Regions from separate parts of the Klebsiella sp. SYXHC3 genome, predicted to be linked through region 1. Evidence: riboswitches for the same ligand, from Rfam matches in the RefSeq annotation. Region 1 holds a riboswitch; each other region holds the start of a gene.
The links. A riboswitch is a leader RNA that binds a small molecule or an ion and turns the genes downstream of it on or off. The one in region 1 is predicted to bind thiamine pyrophosphate.
Positions count from the first base shown of each region.

Region 2: another riboswitch for thiamine pyrophosphate. It lies ahead of thiM (hydroxyethylthiazole kinase); the one in region 1 lies ahead of thiC (phosphomethylpyrimidine synthase ThiC).
Region 3: another riboswitch for thiamine pyrophosphate. It lies ahead of tenA (thiaminase II); the one in region 1 lies ahead of thiC (phosphomethylpyrimidine synthase ThiC).

Region 1 is NZ_JBXUNG010000018.1:25,792-30,414, reverse strand. Features, by position in the region: gene nfi (deoxyribonuclease V) at 1-200, opposite strand, end outside; gene hemE (uroporphyrinogen decarboxylase) at 213-1,277, opposite strand; gene nudC (NAD(+) diphosphatase) at 1,318-2,091, opposite strand; gene AC2CGP_RS23980 (Rsd/AlgQ family anti-sigma factor) at 2,182-2,679, shown strand; TPP riboswitch at 2,732-2,856, shown strand; gene thiC (phosphomethylpyrimidine synthase ThiC) at 2,945-4,623, shown strand, end outside.
Region 2 is NZ_JBXUNG010000001.1:1,197,168-1,201,790, forward strand. Features, by position in the region: gene AC2CGP_RS05860 (RbtT/DalT/CsbX family MFS transporter) at 1-522, shown strand, start outside; gene fbaB (class I fructose-bisphosphate aldolase) at 585-1,637, opposite strand; gene thiD (bifunctional hydroxymethylpyrimidine kinase/phosphomethylpyrimidine kinase) at 1,786-2,586, opposite strand; gene thiM (hydroxyethylthiazole kinase) at 2,583-3,356, opposite strand; TPP riboswitch at 3,391-3,487, opposite strand; gene AC2CGP_RS05880 (DUF1493 family protein) at 3,592-3,921, opposite strand; gene AC2CGP_RS05885 (STM2901 family protein) at 3,915-4,373, opposite strand.
Region 3 is NZ_JBXUNG010000001.1:411,935-416,557, forward strand. Features, by position in the region: gene AC2CGP_RS02040 (hypothetical protein) at 1-277, opposite strand, end outside; gene AC2CGP_RS02045 (BamA/TamA family outer membrane protein) at 292-1,416, opposite strand; TPP riboswitch at 1,674-1,777, shown strand; gene tenA (thiaminase II) at 1,844-2,539, shown strand; gene AC2CGP_RS02055 (ABC transporter ATP-binding protein) at 2,536-3,261, shown strand; gene AC2CGP_RS02060 (ABC transporter permease) at 3,258-3,998, shown strand; gene AC2CGP_RS02065 (ABC transporter substrate-binding protein) at 4,027-4,623, shown strand, end outside.

The DNA.
Region 1 (4,623 bases):
ACGCGCGCCACCTGGTACTCCACCAGCTCAAGCCCCGGATAAGTTAGCAGCACCATCGCAGCCCGGGTAATTTCCCCCTCCTGCTCAAACCCCACATCGGCGCCGCCGATCAGCACCGGCGGGTCGCGATCCAATCGGTCCGCACGTTCTACCGACGCGGCTAAAGATTGCTGTTGGGTCCGTAGCGCAGCTAAATCCATCATGCTTATCTCCTATTGGTGATATTGCGCGGAGAGACGATGCACCGCCTCAACAAAGACTCCTGCATGCTGTGGGTCGACGTCCTGATGGATGCCGTGGCCAAGGTTAAAGACATGGCCTTCGCCCTGGCCGAAGCCGGCGAGAATGTTCGCCACTTCGTCTTCAATGCGGGCGGCAGGGGCATAAAGCATCGACGGGTCCATATTGCCCTGCAGCGCCACTTTGTGGCCTACGCGACGGCGAGCATCGGCAATATCGGTGGTCCAGTCGAGACCCAGCGCATCGCAGCCGGTCTCCGCCATCGCTTCCAGCCATTGTCCGCCGCCTTTGGTGAACAGCGTTACCGGTACGCGACGGCCTTCGTTTTCCCGCAGCAGGCCATCGACGATTTTATGCATGTAGTAGAGCGAGAACTGCTGATAGTCGCGGCCGGTCAACACGCCACCCCAGGTGTCGAAAATCATCACCGACTGCGCGCCCGCTTTGATCTGCGCGTTCAGATACAGGGTGACGCTTTTCGCCAGCTTATCCAGCAGCGCGTGCAGCGCCTGCGGTTCGGCGTACATCATCTTTTTGATGACGGTAAAGGCTTTGCTGCTGCCGCCTTCGACCATATAGGTCGCCAGCGTCCACGGGCTGCCGGAAAAACCAATCAGCGGTACTTCGCCTTTCAGTTCACGGCGAATGGTGCGCACGGCGTTCATCACGTAGCCTAATTCTTGTTCCGGGTCCGGCACCGGCAGTTTGTCGACGTCGGCTTTGCATTTCACCGGCGAGGTGAAGCGCGGGCCTTCGCCAGCTTCAAAGTATAGCCCCAGCCCCATCGCATCCGGAATCGTCAGGATGTCCGAAAAGAGGATCGCCGCATCCAGCGGGTAACGGCGCAGCGGCTGTAGCGTTACTTCGCAGGCCAGCTCGGCATTTTTACACAGCGACATGAAATCGCCCGCTTGCGCGCGGGTGGCTTTGTATTCCGGGAGATAGCGGCCCGCCTGGCGCATCATCCACACCGGGGTGACATCAACCGGCTGGCGCAGCAGCGCACGCAGGTAACGATCGTTTTTCAGTTCGGTCATTTTTACATTCCTTTAGCGTTGATGCGCCCAGTGTAACATGTCACTCGTACTCTGCCCGACACATCGCCACCGTATCTTCGATCAGGCGTCGCGCCACCGTGCCCGGCGGCGGCAGTAGCGGCAAATCGTCATAGCGATACCACTCTGCGCTCAGCAGCTCTTTCTTATCCACGACAATATCGCCGCTATCGTATTCAGCCATAAAGGCGGTCATCAATGATTGCGGGAAGGGCCACGGTTGGGAGGTCACATAGCGCAGGTTTTTCACCTTAATGCCGCTCTCTTCCATCACTTCGCGGGCGACCGCCTGCTCAAGGGTTTCACCCACTTCGACAAACCCGGCCAACACCGTATGGACACCATTACGATGGCGGGTATGCTGCGCCAGCAGAATTGAATCGTCGCGACGAATGGCGACGATAATGCAGGGGGCAATTTGCGGATAATAGCGCTCGCGGCAGTGGCCGCACAGCATCGCCCACTCGGTTTTACTGACATGCATCGGGTGGCCGCAGTAGCCGCAGAATTTATGCGATCGATAAAACTCGGCCAACTGGATCCCGCGCCCTGCTAACTGGAAAAGCCCAGGATCCTGATCCAATACCTGGCGCAGCGATCCCATATCACGGCGACGATCCTGACGCACCAGCCACACCGCTTCGCCTTGCCACTCGCCGAGATGTAGCGCGCGTTCACCGACAAGATCAAAATTTACCGCTTCGCCATGTGGTAATTCCCCTGCGGGAAGCCATAATTTTTGTTCGTGACTGACGATCCACCAGCCGCGATCTAATTTTTCAATAATACGATCCATATCTATTGCGCTACCTTCGTTTTACTGGCACTTTTAACATTATATTTACATTTGCTGAGCAACGTTATTTTTAATCTTGCGGAGTCAATCATGTTAAACCAGCTGGAAAACCTGACGGAACGTGTTGGAGGCAATAACAAACTGGTCGATCGCTGGCTGCTTGTGCGTAAGCATTTGCTCGTGGCTTACTACAACCTGGTTGGCCTGAAACCCGGCAAAGAGTCCTTTATGCGGCTTAATGAAAAGGCGCTGGATGACTTTTGCCAAAGCCTGGTGGATTACCTCTCATCCGGTCATTTTAATATTTATGAACGTATTATCGGAGAAATGGAAGGGAGTACCCCTCTTTTAGCCGCTACCAAAATCTACCCGCAGCTGGAAGCCAATACCCAGCAGATGATGGACTACTACGATACCTGCCTCGAAAACGCCATCGATCATGATAACTATCTCGAATTTCAGCAGGCGCTGTCAGATATCGGCGAATCGCTGGAGGCGCGCTTCGCGCTTGAGGACAAGCTGCTGGCGCTGGTCGTCGCTCACGATCAGAAAGACAACGTTGGCGACAATATCGCGCCGACCGCTTGAGTTGTGAACCGTTAACGAGTAATTTACATACATTATCCCTCTGCGGAGGGATTTCATCTTGTCGGAGTGCCTATTTTCCACGCGAACGCTGAAGTGGAAAAGGCTGAGACCGTTTATTCGGGATCCGCGGAACCTGATCAGGCTAATACCTGCGAAGGGAACAAGAGTAAACTGCTGGTCGCACCTGCCCGTTCCGGGCTGGTCGCATCTGTTACTCCATCCGTCGTCTGACAAGCCATCTCCTTTTTTGTAACTGGAATGCGCTATGTCTACTACCAAACTGACCCGCCGGGAACAACGCGAACACGCGCAGCGATTCATTGATACGCTGGAAGGTACCGCTTTTCCTAATTCTCGCCGCATCTACATTCAAGGCTCACAGGCTGATATCCGTGTCCCGATGCGTGAAATTCAGCTCAGCCCGACGCTCATCGGCGGTGATAACGATAACCCCCAGTACGAAGCCAACGAACCGATACCGGTGTACGACACCTCCGGGCCATACGGCGACCCGGAGATCAACATCGATGTCCGCCAGGGGCTGGCAAAACTACGCCAACCGTGGATCGACGCGCGTAACGACTGCGCGCCGCTCAACGAACGCAGCTCGGCTTACACTAAAGCGCGGCTGGCCGACGATGGCCTTGATGAACTGCGCTTCGGCGGCCTGCTGACGCCTAAACGCGCCGTCGCTGGCAAATGCGTGACGCAACTACACTATGCCCGCCAGGGGATTGTCACCCCGGAGATGGAATTCATCGCCATTCGCGAAAACATGGGCCGCGAGCGTATCCGCAGCGAGGTGCTGCGCCAGCAGCATGCCGGAGAAAGCTTTGGCGCCCGCCTGCCGGACAACATTACCGCCGAGTTCGTCCGCGATGAAGTCGCTGCCGGGCGAGCCATCATCCCGGCCAATATCAACCACCCGGAATCCGAGCCGATGATTATCGGCCGCAACTTCCTGGTGAAAGTGAATGCCAATATCGGCAACTCGGCGGTGACCTCTTCCATTGAAGAAGAGGTCGAGAAGCTGGTCTGGTCAACCCGCTGGGGCGCCGACACGGTAATGGACCTCTCCACCGGCCGCTATATCCACGAGACCCGCGAATGGATCCTGCGCAACAGCCCGGTGCCGATTGGTACCGTCCCGATTTACCAGGCGCTGGAGAAGGTCAACGGCATTGCCGAGAACCTGACCTGGGAAGCCTTCCGCGATACCCTGCTGGAACAGGCCGAACAGGGCGTCGACTACTTCACGATTCACGCCGGGGTGCTGCTGCGTTACGTGCCGATGACCGCGAAGCGGCTGACCGGGATCGTCTCGCGCGGCGGTTCGATCATGGCCAAGTGGTGCCTGTCGCATCATCAGGAAAACTTCCTCTACCAGCACTTCCGCGAAATCTGTGAAATCTGCGCCGCCTATGACGTGTCGCTGTCCCTCGGCGATGGTCTGCGCCCCGGCTCGATTCAGGATGCCAACGACGAGGCTCAGTTCGCCGAGCTGTATACGCTGGGCGAGCTGACTAAAATCGCCTGGGAGTATGACGTTCAGGTGATGATTGAAGGCCCCGGCCACGTGCCGATGCAGATGATTCGCCGCAATATGACCGAAGAGCTGGACCACTGCCACGAAGCGCCGTTCTACACGCTGGGGCCGCTCACCACCGACATCGCGCCGGGCTATGATCATTTCACTTCCGGTATCGGCGCGGCAATGATTGGCTGGTTTGGCTGCGCCATGCTGTGCTACGTCACGCCAAAAGAACATCTCGGCTTGCCCAACAAAGAGGATGTAAAACAGGGGCTGATTACCTACAAAATCGCCGCCCACGCCGCCGACCTCGCTAAAGGCCACCCCGGGGCGCAGATCCGCGACAACGCGATGTCAAAAGCGCGTTTCGAATTCCGCTGGGAAGACCAGTTCAACCTCGCGCTCGATCCCTT
Region 2 (4,623 bases), on a different contig from region 1:
GAGCTTGGCTTCACCACTTCCGAATGGCTGCAGGTGTGGGCGGCGTTCTTCTTCACCACCATCTTCTCCAACGTCTTCTGGGGGATTGTGGCGGAGAAACTGGGCTGGATGAAAGTGGTGCGCTGGTTCGGCTGCATCGGCATGGCGCTGTCGAGTCTGGCGTTTTACTACCTGCCGCAGCACTTCGGCCATAACTTCGCCATGGCGCTGGTGCCGGCAATTGCGCTGGGGATTTTTGTCGCGGCGTTCGTGCCGATGGCGGCGGTGTTCCCGGCGCTGGAGCCAGAGCATAAAGGGGCGGCGATTTCGGTCTACAACCTGTCGGCCGGGCTGTCGAACTTCCTCGCACCGGCGATTGCGGTGGTGCTGCTGCCGCACTTCAGCACCATCGGCGTGGTGGTGGCCTATACCGCGCTCTATCTGCTGGCGTTTTGTCTGTGCCCGTTTATTCGCGTTGAGCAGCCCGGTTTTGCTACCAGCGAAGCGGCTGAACCGCTGAACGTCAGCACAGTAAAATCATAAAAAACCCCGGAGACCGGGGTAAGTAAAATAGTCAATCCGGGCCTCGTGCCCGGATTTTTGCCTTACGCGATGGTGACTTTGCCATCCAGATAGACATCCTGCACCGCATTGATCAGCTTCACGCCTTCGCTCATCGATTTCTTAAAGGCTTTACGACCGAGGATCAGCCCCATGCCGCCGGCGCGTTTATTAATCACCGCCGTGCGCACCGCATCGGCAAGATCGGTTTCGCCGCCCGCCGCCCCGCCGGAGTTAATCAACCCGGCGCGGCCCATGTAGCAGTTCGCCAGTTGATAGCGCACCAGATCGATCGGGTTATCGCTGGTCAGCTTGCTGTAGACGCGATCGTCGGTATAACCAAAGTTCACCGCTTTATAGCCGCCGTTATTCTCGGCCATTTTCTGCTTCACGATATCAGCGCCAATGGTGGCGGCCAGATGGTTGGCCTGGCCGGTCAGGTCAGCGGAAACGTGGTAATCGACGCCATCTTTTTTGAATGCCGGGTTGCGCAGATAGGCCCACAGCACGGTGACCAGGCCGAGCTCGTGCGCGCGTTCAAAGGCGGCGGATATCTCTTCAATCTGCCGACGCGACTGTTCGGAGCCGAAATAGATCGTCGCGCCAACCGCAACCGCGCCCATGTTGAACGCCTGTTCGACGCTGGCGTACAGGGTCTGGTCATACTCGGTCGGGTAGCTCAACGTTTCGTTATGGTTGAGCTTAACGAGGAATGGAATGCGGTGCGCGTAGCGGCGCGATACCGAGGCCAGTACGCCATAGGTAGAAGCCACGCAGTTACAGCCGGCTTCGATGGCGAGTTCCACGATATTCTTCGGATCGAAGTAGAGCGGGTTGGCGGCGAACGACGCGCCCGCCGAGTGCTCTACGCCCTGGTCGACCGGCAGAATGGACAGGTATCCCGTTCCCGCCAGACGCCCGGTGTTGTAGAGGGTCTGCATATTACGCAGCACCGCAGGCGGGCGGTTGTTATCCACCATCACCCGGTCGACGTAATCCGCTCCCGGTAAATAGAGTTGATCGGCTGGAATAGTCATACAACGGTGCTGTAAAAGGCTGTCGGCATCTTTGCCAAGCAACTGCGTAATATCAGTCATAGCTATCTCCCGTAAGTGCTGGCCGCAGCCAGCATGTTTTATCCCAACCCAAAAATTTTGGGCAGGTTAAGCCTGGTACCGAGTTAGCATATTTTCCAGCCGGGAGCGCGTTTTTTCAGTAGATTCTGCTGTCTCGTTTCACTGCCATTTACCACCAGGCGTGGAAATGATGTACCGGGCCGATACCGTGCCCCACTTCCAGCGAATCGGCCTGCGCCAGCGCCGCCGACAGCCAGCCCTTCGCTTCGGCGACCGTTTGTCCCCAATCGGCATAGCGCGGACGCAGCGCCGCCAGCGCGGCAGATAACGTACAGCCGGTACCGTGGGTATTTTTGGTCTGCACGCGCGGCGCGGTAAAGCGCTGTTCGCCTTCGCGGGTAAACAGCCAGTCCGGGCTTTCGGCGTCGTCCAGATGTCCGCCCTTCATTAATACCGCCCCGCAGCCTAGCGCCAACAGCGCCCTGCCCTGTTCCAGCATCTCGCGCTCGCTTTGCGCATGCGGCGCATCGAGCAGCGCCGCGGCCTCCGGCAAATTCGGGGTGATCAGTGAAACGTGCGGCAGCAGGCGCTGGCGCAGCGTCGCAATGGCGGAAGGGGATAACAGCGGATCGCCGCTTTTCGCCAGCATTACGGTATCCAGCACCACGTTGGCAATTTGATAGCGGGCAAGACGTTCCGCCACCGCTTCAACGATATCGGTTTCCGCCAGCATGCCGATTTTCGTAGTATCGATTCGCACGTCGCTAAACACCGAATCCAGCTGCGCCGCCACGAAGTCCGGCTCAATGCGGTATACCGACTGCACGCCGCGGGTATTCTGCGCCACCAGCGCGGTGATCACCGAGCAGCCGTAAGCGCCGAGTGCGGAGAATGTTTTGAGGTCGGCCTGGATCCCGGCGCCGCCGCTGGGATCGGTGCCGGCGATGGTTAAGGCGTTAATCCGCTTCATGCCGCCACCTCCGCGTATAACGCGTCGAGGAATGCCGGGATAAAACTGCCGGGGCCGCCGTGTCGCGCCGCTTCACCTCCCGCCATTTTCATCAGGCCGCAGGCGGCTGCCACGTTTTGCAGCCGATCGCCGGGCATCGCGGCGCTTGCCGCCACAACCGCGGATAACGCGCAGCCGGTCCCCACCACCCGCGTCATCAGGACATTACCGCCGCTCACGGCAAGCGTGCGCTCACCGTCGCTGATGTAATCCACCTCGCCCGTCACCGCGACCACGGTATTGAGCTTGCGCGCCAGCACCTGGGCTGCGGGTAACGCCGCAGCTACGCTATCGGTCGTGTCCACGCCGCGCCCGCCGCCGCTGCTCCCCGCCAGCGCCATGATTTCCGAGGCGTTACCGCGAATCGCCGCAGGCCGCAGTTCCAGTAATTCGCGACAAAAATCGGTACGCAGCGTCAGCGCGCCGACGGCAACCGGATCCAGCGTCCAGGGTTTTCCCGCCTGGCGGGCGCTCTGCGCCGCCGCTCGCATCGCATTGGCGCGCTCAGTGGTTAAGGTCCCGACATTAATCAATAGCGCATCGGCAATGGCGGCAAACTGCGCGGCTTCCGTAGGATCAATCACCATCGCCGGCGAGGCGCCAATAGCCAGCAGGACGTTAGCGGTGAAAGTCTGGACCACATCGTTGGTCATACAGTGAACAAGCGGCGAAGAGGTGCGGAAAAGCTGCTGCAGGTGCGCGATATGCGCCGGATTTAGCGGTTGATGCATGGTTTGCTCCCGCCAGATGAGGAAGCAGCGCAGACCATGCGGTCTCTGACTTCCCTACGCTGGCATTATCCAGATCAGGTGGTACGGGTATTTCTCAGCCTTCACAAAGAAGGGCACCCCGAGTCATTTGGTACAAAATGGCGACTAACGTTCCGTTAATCTTTAATCAGGATAGTAATGCCAGCGATAAGTCTTGTAAACGGTAAAAGCGGTAGATCTACTGGCGATATGTCCCTTAATCGTACAACCATCTCCCGGCTTTGGCAGACTGGATAAACATATCAATGGTGAACTCTGGAACATCTACTGGTTCAGGCTTTTTAAATGGATTCCATGAAAAATTGACTTCGGGATAGTACGTTTCAAGATGGAAATTCGACATGTCGACGTTGAACTCTTTTTCATAGTCTTCAACCAACTCTTCAACGTCATCTTGATCTAACTGGACATCAAAATGAATACTCGAGTCTGCCGTGTATGTAGCGTATTTCTTGTTCCTGAGGATATAGGTCCCACTACGAATAGTGAACAACTTGATGACGCGTTTTTCGATATCTTCTACCATAGCTTATCGTTGCCCCGCGCGATGGTATTGTATTCAATGATCGTGTTGTAAATGATCTGCGATACATCAGCCACAATGATCACTTCACCAATGAGGGGAATAGTCCGTCCCACCCACGTTCCAATTTTCCTCACCATCCTCCTTTTTGCAGTCCATGGAGTATAACCGCCAATCCATGTAGGCATTTTTAACCCAAATGGGAACATTCTATTGCCAAATACTCGTCTGGCACCTTTCGATAGTCTGGATGTTCCAGGAATTGCCGTTCCGGGTTTAGCCCGTGTCGCCTGATCATTTATACCCGCATACAGTGCATATACAGAGGCAACATCTTTGATACCAAATTGATCAGCAGTATTGAAGACAAAGACCATGAAAAATAGTTCTGAGGCGGTAAGGTTTGAACGCCCCGCAAAAAAGTATGTTCCATTTATTTCCTCAACAGTATCCACTTCATAATCCCTTATGATCCTTGTAGAAAGCGCCATCATAATGGCTGATTTGCATACCGTCATTACGCGTCGTTGTATCATCCTTGTACGTTTGCCACAGAGACGCCACTTTTTCCTGCGCCATGTAAGCGATTACACAAAATTTTAGCTATCCGTGCGGCGGTTGATTTAGATCACAATTCACTTAATAACCATAAGACATAGTTACTACGCGTTACTAACTAAGCGAACACAGTAACCGCAGTAGTCG
Region 3 (4,623 bases), on a different contig from region 1:
GCGTGTGCCCGGCATCGATGGCGAACATGTCGCTGGGGATCGGATGGTTACCCAGCTTCAGTCCGGAAAAGGTGATGCTGTCGACCATAATATCCTGGCGCATATTCATATAGCTGAGATTGACGCCAAACGGCAGCGGGATGGAATAACCGCGGGCGCGGGCTTCGTCTCCCCAGATGGGAAAGTAGCTATCACTGTCGTCACTTTCCGCCGCACAGGCATTCCACACGGCGCCAGAGGTCAACAGCAGCGTCATGACGGTTATTTTCCATCTCATTTTTATTCGTACCTTTACAGTCCGGAACCCACGTTAAAATAGACCGCCTGTTCGTGTTCGCTAAATGCGACATCGACGCCGGTAAATAAACCATACTGACGGGCGACCAGATAACGAAACCCGGAGCCCCACGCCACTTCGGTTTGCTGCCACAGCGACCCCGCCTCATCGCTCGCGCTGCCGATACCGACAAAACCTTGCAGGATCCAGCGCGGCGCAAATTGCCAGGCCAGTTGCGTCTGGGCGACAGCGACATAATCGCCCTGATAGCGAAAACGCGAGATGCCGCGCAGTTCGATGTAAGGCCGGGCCATTGGCGTTAGATGCTTGTCATGATGAGTCAGCGACTGATAATTTGCCGCCAGCGCCAGGGTTAAGGTCGGCGCCAGCGGTAGAAAGTATTTACCATCCAGCGACAACTGATTGTAATGATAGTCGCCGCCGAGAAGAGCGCGGTAAAAACGGTACTCGCCCTGCAGTGATAACCCTTTCTTAGGGTAGAAAAAATTATCAGTGGTGTCATATTCCGCCACCACGCCCAAGGCCGAAGAGGTGCTGTTTTCCCCCAGCACCCGCTGCCACACCTTGTTAATCAGCTGATTGTCCGCGGTTACATCGGTGTGCGCATAGAATTGCGAGGCGCCGAGAAAAACCGGTGAGTCCCCCACGCGGAACAACAGCTTTTGCAGACCGCCAAAGCCTTTGGTATGGGTTTGCACCGCCACATTTTTGTTAAACCCGGCAATGTCACCCGAATAGATATCGAGATTGACATTGGCGTAGCCCGCGCCAACCAGATAACGAATACTGTCATGATTCCAGGTATGACGATGCGCGGCGCCGATGAACCATGTACCATTTTGCGTCCCACCACCGCCGAACCCGGTCAGCGCCGGTGGAATAAAACGATCGCCCTCGCGGGAGCCTTTACCATGCAGAAATAAACCAAACAGACCGCCGCCGTAGCCAATAGCCGGTTCGGTAATCATCACCGGCACCGGCAAAAAACCGTACGGGTTATCCTGCAAATACTGGCTCATATCGAGCATGCCATCTTCAGGGTCGAACAATTGGGCGGCACGAGACGCGCCAGGCGCGAGAGCAAGCATCAGTAAAAGAGTAAGGCCTGCCAGCTTCATGCGGTCTCCAGCACTGACGCATTCATAAGGGAATATTGAGGGAATGAGCTAAAAATATATCGTAAGTCCTTGTTCTTCGCCAACTTACCCTCGCCTTACTTTGCTTATTTTTGGATAAAAAAGCGTGGTTAATCACACAAATTGATAAATGTTATTTATCGTTCTGACGCATGACCATTAGTAAGTGACAGTGTCACCATGTGCGATGGTTTTTAGTTCGCCGCCGTTGTAATCAAAAAGTGAATGACGTATAACATGTCGCAACCGAGGGGTGTCCCGTGAGGGCTGAGATGGCGTAAAAGCCGAACCCTTTGAACCTGATCTGGGTCATGCCAGCGAAGGGACGGGTCGGCATGTTCGCCAGTTTTCAGTTTTGCCTGTTCACACTTCTGCACGCCCGGATCTCCCCCTATTTTCAGGAGGTCCCATGATGATTCCCGCTTTTACCCAAGGTCTTTACGGTCGACTGCGCGAGCAGGCCGGTGGCGAATGGCAACGCTACGTGTCGCACCCTTTCCTCCAGCAATTAGCCGCGGGTACGCTGCCGCAGGCAGCCTTTCGTCATTATTTAACCCAGGATTATCTGTTCCTAATCCATTTCGCCCGCAGCTATGCCCTGCTGGTCAGCAAACTTCGCACGTTGCCGGAGATGCGCGCCGCCGCCGCCTCGATGAATGCCATCCTTGCTGAGCTACCGCTACATGTAGGCTATTGCGAGCAATGGGGGTTGAGTGAAGACGCTATGGCCCTGCAAAGCGAAGCGATGGAAACCATCAACTACACCCGCTACGTACTGGATATCGGCCACTCCGGCGACGCGTTGGATCTACTGGCGGCGCTGCTGCCCTGCGTCGCGGGCTATGCGGAGATCGGGCTTGGTCTGCTGCACAACCCACAAACCAACTTGCACGATAACCCCTACGCGCCGTGGATCCGCAATTACGGCGACGAGAGCTATCTTCACGGCGTCAACGCGGCGATCGACCTGCTGGAAACGCTCTGGCAACAGCGCGGCGCGGAATCCCGGTTAGCCGGACTGAGCGACATATTCACTACCGCTACCCGGCTGGAAGGTAATTTCTGGCAGATGGGACTGAACGCCGCCGGGCAGGACCAGGGGTGATGGCGCCAGGTATTCACATTCGCGATTTATGTCTGCGCTTTGGCACCCGGACCCTCTTTCGCGATCTCTCCTTTGATATTGCCGCCGGGCAATGGGTATCGCTGCTGGGGGCCAGCGGCGCGGGCAAAACCAGCCTGTTGCGTACTATCGCCGGGCTGGCGGCGCCAACCCGCGGAACCGTCGTCGCCAGCGATGGCCTTCCTGTTACCACGCGATTGGCGTGGATGGGGCAAAAAGATCTGCTCTATCCGTGGCTTAACGTGCGGGAAAATGTCGCCCTCGGCGCCAGGCTGCGCGGTGAAAAGGCCGATAACGCGCGGGTAAACGAGCTTCTTGAGCTGGTCGGGCTCGCCTCCTGCGCTGATGAACGCCCGGCCGCGCTGTCCGGTGGGATGCGCCAGCGCGCGGCGTTGGCACGCACCCTCTATGAGGATCGCCCCATTGTGCTGATGGATGAACCGTTTTCCGCCCTCGATACGCTTACCCGAACGCGGATACAGACCCTTGCCGCGCGCTTGCTCACCGGGCGTACCGTAGTGCTCATTACCCACGACCCGATGGAAGCCTGCCGCCTCAGCCATCGGCTGCTGGTGCTTTCGCCGACGGGCAGGATTGATGATAGTCATCATTTAAGCGGAATCCCGCCTCGCGCCCCGGATGATCCCGCGCTGCTGGCAAGCCAGGCGCAGCTGCTGCAGCAATTGATGAGGGCGAACGGATGAGGGGCAAGTTACTGCGCGGGTGCAGCGTATTTTGTGGCCTACTGTTGCTCTGGCAGCTGGCGAGCTACAGCGGCATTCCCACTTTTTTGTTGCCTTCTCCTGCGGCGGTCGCTGAAGCGCTGTGGAATAACCGTAGCTATCTGGCCAGCCATACCCTTGTCACCCTGAGCGAAATTCTCAGCGGAATGGCGCTCGGCGTCGCGCTCGGTATGGTGCTGGCGCTTTGTATGACCATGTCGCCGCGATTACAGCGGTGGGTAATGCCGCTGGTACTGACCAGCCAGGCCATTCCGGTCTTCGCCCTCGCGCCGCTACTGGTGCTGTGGTTTGGTTTTGGTATGAGCGCCAAGGTTATGATGGCGGTGCTGGTTATCTTCTTCCCCGTTACCTCGGCTTTCTTTGACGGTCTGCAACGGGTCAATCGCGACTATCTCGATCTGGCTCGTACCATGGGCGCCTCCTTTGGTGCTCAATTGCGCCATGTCCGACTCATGGCGGCGCTACCCGCGCTCGGTTCCGGCCTGCGGATGGCCGCCGCCGTCGCCCCCATTGGCGCGATTATTGGCGAATGGGTCGGCTCCGCCGAGGGGCTTGGCTACGTAATGCTGAATGCCAATGCTCGCCTGCAAACCGATATCTGCTTCGCCGCATTGTTTATTTTAGTGCTGCTGACCATCGCGCTGTGGTTGGCGGTAGACGCCTTTTTGCACCGGCTGATCAATTGGTCGCCGGAATAACTTATCAAGAGACAAATAAGGAAGAGATATGCGTATACCTCTGTTGGCCAGCCTCACTCTGCTGGTCTGCGGCCAGGCATCGGCAAATGAAAAGTTGACCCTGGTGCTGGACTGGTACATCAACCCGGATCATGCGCCCATTATGGTGGCGGAACAGATTGGCGCCTTTCGGGATGCCGGACTGGATGTCAATATCATTCCCCCTTCCGATCCGGCGCTCCCTCCGCGTCTGGTTGCCGCACGCCAGGCGGATTTAGCGATCACCTATCAACCACAGGTCCACTTCTTCGCCGATGAAGGGCTGCCGCTGGTTCGCGTCGGTACTTTGATCCACTCACCGTTGAATACCGTGATTGCGCTGGATCCGCGCATCAAATCTCCGGCCGATCTACAAGGGAAAAAAGTGGGATATTCGGTGAGCGGTATTGAACAGGCGACGCTGGCCACCATGGCGCAGCACGCCAACATCGCCCCTGACAGCATCAAACTAATCAACGTTAATTTCCAGCTTACCAGCGCACTGCTGGCCGGTCAGGTCGATGCCGTTATCGGCGGTTATCGCAATATCGAAGCGCTGGAACTCAAACTGCAGGGCAAAAAACCGGTGGTCATGAATGTGGAAGAC